One region of the Streptomyces sp. NPDC047525 genome, then DNA from elsewhere that is predicted to be linked to it. Evidence: riboswitches for the same ligand, from Rfam matches in the RefSeq annotation. Region 1 holds a riboswitch; each other region holds the start of a gene.
What was found. A riboswitch is a leader RNA that binds a small molecule or an ion and turns the genes downstream of it on or off. The one in region 1 is predicted to bind S-adenosylmethionine.

Region 2: another riboswitch for S-adenosylmethionine. It lies ahead of ABZ833_RS13965 (aminotransferase class V-fold PLP-dependent enzyme); the one in region 1 lies ahead of ABZ833_RS03055 (glutathione binding-like protein).
Region 3: another riboswitch for S-adenosylmethionine. It lies ahead of thrC (threonine synthase); the one in region 1 lies ahead of ABZ833_RS03055 (glutathione binding-like protein).

Annotation. Positions count from the first base shown of each region.
Region 1 covers NZ_JBEYTL010000001.1:636,113-638,372, reverse strand. The annotation lists gene ABZ833_RS03060 (FAD-dependent oxidoreductase) at 1-725, shown strand, start outside; gene ABZ833_RS03055 (glutathione binding-like protein) at 644-1,438, opposite strand; SAM riboswitch class IV at 1,700-1,844, opposite strand; gene ABZ833_RS03050 (putative leader peptide) at 2,092-2,247, shown strand.
Region 2 covers NZ_JBEYTL010000004.1:341,263-343,522, forward strand. The annotation lists gene ABZ833_RS13965 (aminotransferase class V-fold PLP-dependent enzyme) at 1-993, opposite strand, end outside; SAM riboswitch class IV at 1,158-1,274, opposite strand; gene trpD (anthranilate phosphoribosyltransferase) at 1,349-2,260, opposite strand, start outside.
Region 3 covers NZ_JBEYTL010000030.1:31,158-33,417, reverse strand. The annotation lists gene thrC (threonine synthase) at 1-1,223, opposite strand, end outside; SAM riboswitch class I at 1,217-1,351, opposite strand; gene ABZ833_RS43600 (glucosyl-3-phosphoglycerate synthase) at 1,520-2,260, shown strand, end outside.

The sequences.
Region 1 (2,260 bases):
TGCCCAAGTCGGCCCTTCACTTCGACGCGCCCCTCACGGCCGTACGCCGCGCGGGCGGCACCTACCGGCTGCGCTTCGGCGGCCGCAGAGGGGAAGTCACCGCCGACCGCGTCGTGTTCGCCCTGCCCTTCACCACCCTGCGCCGCGTCGACCTGGACGGCGCGGGCCTCAGCGCCCGCAAGCGCGAGGCCATCGACAACCACGGCATGGGCACGGATGCCAAGCTGCTGTTCCAGTTCGACCGCCAATTCCCGCGGTTCGACGGATTCAGCGGCGGCATCATGAGCGACAACCCGCTGTTCAGCTCCTGGGACACCTCTTCGTACCAGACAGGACCGGAAGGTCTGCTCACGCTGTTCACCGGCGGCTGGAGCGGCGCGAGTTACCCGGCCGAGCGCCCGCACGCCGCGCCGTCCGCCACGGTGACGGACCTGGCACTGCGGCACCTCGACGCGCTCGTCCCCGGCCTCAAGAAGGCGTACAACGGCCGCGGCTGGCTGGACTCCTGGGTCGACGACCCCTGGGCCCGCGGCTCCTACGCCTCCTACCGCCCCGGCCAGTACACCCGGTACTGGGGCTTCACGGGACGCCGGGAGGGCGGCCTCCACTTCGCGGGCGAACACACCAGCACGCACAGCCAGGGCTACCTCAACGGCGGTGTGGAGAGCGGGGAACGGGCGGCGCGGGAGGTGCTCGCGGCCTTGGGGAGAGGGCCGTTGGCGTAGAAGGCGGGATGGGCGTGCAGGCGGCGGACGTAGGCGCGGACGTGGGGGTGGGAGTCGCCTGCCTCGGCCGCGTCCGGAGTGGGGTGGACGAGAGCGGCCCACAAGTCCACGTCCACCGAGGTGAGTTCGTCGCCCACGAGGTACGGGTGGGAGGCCAGCCGGCCGTCGAGGCGGTCCAGCGTCTCGACGGTGAGGGGGCCCGCGAGGAGTTCGTGCCAGGTGTCGATGTGCGCCGCCAGGGCCGATGGGCGCAGGAGAGGGCCGCTGCCGTGCGCGGCGAGGCGGCAGGCGAGGTCGCGCAGGATGTCGGGCGTGTGGTTGCTGACGACGTGCCCGCTCCAGCGGTCGCACAGGGCGGGAACGGTCAAGGGGCCGTCGAAGTGGTGCTCGGTGGCCTCGTAGTAGCGGTGCAGTGAGTCGAGTGCCGCCGCAGGGGTGTGCGAGGTCAGGAGCGTCGTGGTGACCGACTCCCGGAGTCCGAGCAGGTCGAGGGTGATCGAGACGCGCAAGGAGCGCGGACATCCGGCCGAGAGGTACAGGTGATAGCGGTGCGGCGCCGGGTAGAAGCCGCCGGCCAGGTCGGCGCCGATGCGGCTGCGGATCGGCGCGGGGCAGCTGCCGCCCGGGACGGTTTCGAGCGGGGAGCACGGATCCGGATCCGTGAGGGAAGTCGGGTGGGAAGGGTGGGAACGGTGCGACGTGGTCTCGGGCATGGCTCTCCAGGCAGGTGAGAGGGCGCCGACCGCGCGCACGGCGACGGTGGCACAGGGGAGGGGGAGGGAGAGAGTGATGCGTGGACGTCAGACGGCTGGAGCCGCTGCGCTGCACACGCGCAGCAGGTCGATGTGCAGCCGTCTGGTCAACACGCGGGGGCGGGGCCGGGGCGCGGTCAGGAGAGGCCGCTGGGTGCTCTTCCTCTCACCGACCGCCCTGGACATGTCCACCAGCCCTGCCGTCGAGGCCCGTTGCAACCGGGGCCGCACTTGCCCCGCCGCCACGGCGGGACCCGGTCGTCACCCGGGGCACCCCGTCGCGGCGGAAGGGTTGCCTGCCAGCGGGCCGGGGCCGATGAACCGCTCGTGCAGGGAGCCTGCCGGGCGGGCGCTGACAATCGTGACCGTCCCCGGAAGTCTGGGTCCGGGCACAGGGCGCCGTCAAGAAGGCCGTGCAACTCCCGGCGCGGAGGCGGAACAGATGGCGTGGCCCGGCGGTTGTCCTTGACGGAGAGGGACGACGAGGCACGTACGGCGATGTGAGGACGCCCATGATCGACGGGCATTGCGCACCGCTGCGACCTCACGTAACGTCCCGAGCAGCTTACGAGTGTCGACGTCAAGCCCTGGCTTGCCGAGCGGAGGTGACGGACATGCCGGCAGTCTCCGCCGTGCCGTCCACGTCATCCCTGCTGCCGCCCGTGTCCGCTCGGCGTGTCATCACGATCGCCCCGAGCCGCCAGGTGCACCTGTACTCCCGGCCGCACATCGACCTCCAGCGCGTCGCCGGCGCGCTCTGTCGTTCCTGACCCGTCACCCCGC
Region 2 (2,260 bases), on a different contig from region 1:
CTTCGCGATGAGGTGGCGCTCACGGGCGACGAGCTCGTCGAAGCCCGCCTCGGTCAGCGCCTTGCAGGCGGAGGCGATCGAGTACACGCCGATGACGTTCGGCGAACCGGCCTCGTGCCGCGCGGCGGTGTCGTGCCACTCGACGTCCACGCCGCCGTCGCTGCGCCGTGCGACCTTCCGCGACGCGCCGCCGCCCGCGAGGTACGGCTCGGCGGCCCGCAGCCAGTCGGAGCGGCCCGCGAGGACGCCCGAGCCGAAGGGCGCGTACAGCTTGTGACCGGAGAACGCGACCCAGTCGACGTCGAGCTCGTCGATGGAGACCGGGTGGTGGGGCGCGAGCTGCGCGGCGTCCAGGACGATGCGGGCGCCGTGCGCGTGGGCCGCGGCGGCCAGCTCCTTGACCGGCCACAGCTCACCGGTGACGTTCGACGCGCCGGTCACGCAGACCAGGGCGGGCCCGTAGGGGTCGCGGTCGGCGAGGGCGCGCTCCAGGGTGGCGACGGCCTGGTCGGCGGTGCGCGGCGCGTTCAGGTACGTCACGCGGGCGTCGCGCCAGGGCAGGAGCGAGGCGTGGTGCTCGGTCTCGAAGACGAAGACCTGGCAGTCGGCCGGGAGGGCCGCGGCGAGGAGGCCCAGCGAGTCGGTGGTCGAGCGCGTGAAGACGACCTGGTCGTCCTCGCGGCAGCCGAGGAACTCGGCGACGGTGACGCGGCTGTTCTCGAAGAGGTCGGTGGAGAGCTGCGAGAGGTACCCGGCACCGCGGTGCACGCTGCCGTAGTACGGCGCGTACGCGGCCACGTCGTCCCACACCCGCTGCAGCGCGGGGGCGCTCGCCGCGTAGTCGAGCGCCGCGTAGGTCACCTCGCCGCCGGTGACGAGCGGCACGGTGACGTCACGGCCGAGCACCGGCAGCGGCGCGGCACAGCAGGGGTCGGCGGACTCGGCGGAGGCGGCAGCGGAGTCGGTGGTGGTGGCGACGGTGCGTGCGGACATGGCGAACTCCCGTGGGAAGGCAGGCGAGTTCACTGCAAGGGCGCCGTCACGGCGCTGCAGTGATGAAGAGAAAAGGGGGTGCGGAAAAGGGGCCGGAAAGCCCTATCGCATTCGCTTGCTCACGAGACTGCTCCCTTGAGGACCAGGACCCCAGGGTTCGCAGGGGTCCGCGCTTGCCATGGACCTTGCTGTCCACGGCCTGGTCTTCACCCGGGGCACCCCGCCACGGACGGAGGGTTGCCGGACAGCGAGCCGGGGCCTAATCGCTGTCACTCATGACCTGCGCAGCATCTTGCCACACGATCTTCCCGGTGCCCACCGCAGTCCGGGATCCGGACTGCGGTGTGCGCCACATTCACCTGTTGCTGGCCGACACCCAGCGCTCAAGGGCCTTCTTCGCGGCCCCGGAGTCGATCGACTCGGCCGCCTGCGCGATGCCCGCGCGGATCTGCTCCACGAGGCTCCCCTCGCCCGGCGAGAGGGCCACCAGGGCCGCCGCCGAGTTGAGCAGCACCGCGTCCCGCACGGGCCCGGTCTCGCCGTCCAGGAGGCGCAGCGCCACCTCGGCGTTGTACGAGGCGTCGGCGCCCCGCAGCGCCTCCACGGGGACGAGGTCGATGCCGACGTCACGCGGGTCGAAGGACTCCTCGCGCACCGCGCCGTCCCGCACGACCCAGACCCGGGAGGTCGCCGTGGTCGTCAGCTCGTCGAGGCCGTCGTCACCGCGGAACACGAGGGAGGAGTGCCCGCGCTCGGCGAAGACCCCGGCCACGATCGGCGCCATCCGTGCGTCGGCGACGCCGACGGCCTGAGAGCGCACCCGGGCCGGGTTGGTGAGCGGACCCAGGAGGTTGAACACGGTCCTGATCCCCAACTGGCTGCGCGCACCGCCCGCGTACCGCAGCGCCGGGTGGAACTTCACCGCGAAGCAGAAGGTGATCCCCGCCTCCTCCGCGACCTCGACGACCCGCCGGGGGGTGAGCTCGAGATTCACGCCGAGCTTCTCCAGCACGTCGGAGGCGCCGCTGGCCGACGACGCGGCGCGGTTGCCGTGCTTGACGACCTTGGCGCCCGCGCCGGCGATGACGATCGCGGACATCGTGGAGATGTTGACGGTCTTGGCGCCGTCACCGCCCGTGCCGACGATGTCGACGGTCCGCCCCGGCACCTCGATCACATTCGCGTGCTCGTACATGGTGCGGACGAGGCCGGAGATCTCCTCCACGGTCTCGCCCTTGGCCCGCAGCGCCACGACGAAGCCGGCGAT
Region 3 (2,260 bases), on a different contig from region 1:
GTGGTCAGGGAGGGGTCGATGAGCCCCGCCTCGATCAGCTTCTTCGTGACGCCGACCGTCACACCACCGGCGGTCTCCGCGAAGATCCCCTCGGTCCGGGCGAGCAGCTTGATCGCGTCGACGACCTGCTCGTCGTTCACGTCCTCCACCGCACCGCCCGTGCGACGCGCGATGTCCAGGACGTACGGCCCGTCGGCGGGGTTGCCGATGGCCAGCGACTTGGCGATGGTGTCCGGCTTCTGCGGCCGGACCACGTCGTGCCCGGCCTTGAAGGCGGTCGACACCGGCGAGCAGCCCTCGGCCTGCGCACCGAAGATCTTGTACGGCTTGTCCTCGACGAGGCCGAGCGCGATGAGCTCCTTGAGCCCCTTGTCGATCTTCGTGAGCTGCGAGCCCGAGGCGATCGGGATGACCAGCTGGTCGGGAAGGACCCACCCCAGCTGCTCGCAGATCTCGTACGCGAGGGTCTTGGAGCCCTCGCCGTAGTACGGCCGCAGGTTCACGTTCACGAAGCCCCAGCCCTCGCCCAGCGGGTCGCCGATGAGCTCGGAGCAGAAGCGGTTCACGTCGTCGTAGTTGCCCTCGATGCCGACGAGCTCGCCGCCGTAGACCGCGGCCATGACGACCTTGCCCTGCTCCAGGTCGTGCGGGATGAACACGCAGGAGCGGAAGCCGGCGCGGGCCGCTGCGGCACCGACGGCGCCCGCGAGGTTGCCGGTGGAGGAGCAGGAGAGGGTGGTGAAGCCGAACGCGCGCGCCGCCTCGATGGCCTGCGCCACGACACGGTCCTTGAAGGAGTGCGTCGGGTTGCCGGAGTCGTCCTTGACGAACAACTTGCCCTGCTCGACGCCGAGTTCACGCGCGAGGTTGTCGGCCTTGACGAGCTTGGTCCAGCCGGGGTTGATGTTCGGCTTGGACGCCACGTCCGCCGGGACGGGCAGCAGGGGCGCGTAACGCCAGATGTTGTCGGGGCCGGACTCGATCTGCTTCCGGAGTGCCTCGGGGTCACCGGTCGGCAGGTCGTACGCGACTTCGAGCGGGCCGAAACAGGCCTCGCAGGCGAAGATCGGGCCGAGCGCGTACAGCTCGCCGCACTCGCGGCAGGAAAGGCCCGATGCGGGGCCGAGGTCCACGGACCCACTGTGGGAAGGCGTCGTGGAGGGGGTGTTTTCGTTCGTTGCGACAGTCTGCGCAGCCATGGAGGCGAGGCCCTTTCTCCTCATCTTCCCCGTGACGCATCTCGTCACGAGACGGAATTGGCACCTTCCCCACCGAGACCTCGCGTGCGCGGTCGGCGGGATGGTTGCCGGGGCTTCAACGGGCCGTATCCCTCTGCCCCTCTGGATGAGCGGTATGGCGCCGGGGCTTCAGGGGCCCAGGGCATTTGTTACGCGTCGACCCCCGACATGCGATGGTCATCCGCGTTGTTCAAGACTGTAACCGACGGCCTGGACCCTTGAGATAGTCGTCCGAACCGCGAGATGGATCACATGTAGGCCACACACAGGAGGAGCAACCCGTGCTGGAAGAGGCCGAGCGCTGGCTGACCAGGCGTTCCTGGTCCGTTGCCGACCGTCCGCTCAGCGCACTCGTCGCCGCCAAACGGGCGTCGGGAGCCTCGGTGAGTGTCGTCCTGCCCGCGCTCGACGAGGAGGAGACGGTCGGGGAGATCGTCGCCGAGATCCGCCGGGAGCTGGTCGAGGAGGCCTGCCTGGTCGACGAGCTCGTGGTGATCGACTCCGGCTCCCGGGACCGCACGGCCGAGGTCGCCCGTGAGGCGGGCGCGCGGGTCGTGCACCGGGACGAGATCCTGCCGCGCATCCCGGCCGTGCCCGGCAAGGGCGAGGTCCTGTGGCGCTCACTCCTGGTGACCGGCGGTGACATCGTCGCGTTCGTCGACGCGGACCTGAGGGAGTTCTCCGCGGACTTCGTCACCGGCATCGTGGGCCCGCTCCTGACCGAGCCCGACGTGGACTTCGTGAAGGCGATGTACGACCGCCCGCTGGCCACAGCCGCAGGTCAGGGCGGCCGGGTCACCGAGCTGATGGCGCGCCCGCTGCTGAACATGCACTGGCCCCAACTGGCCGGTTTCGTCCAGCCGTTGGGCGGCGAGTACGCGGCGCGCAGGTCACTCCTTGAGCGGCTGCCGTTCCCCGTCGGTTACGGAGTGGAGCTGGGCCTGCTCGTGGACGCGCTGCACACCGTGGGCCTGGACGCGCTCGCGCAGGTCGACGTCGGCGTGCGCAAGCACCGGCACCAG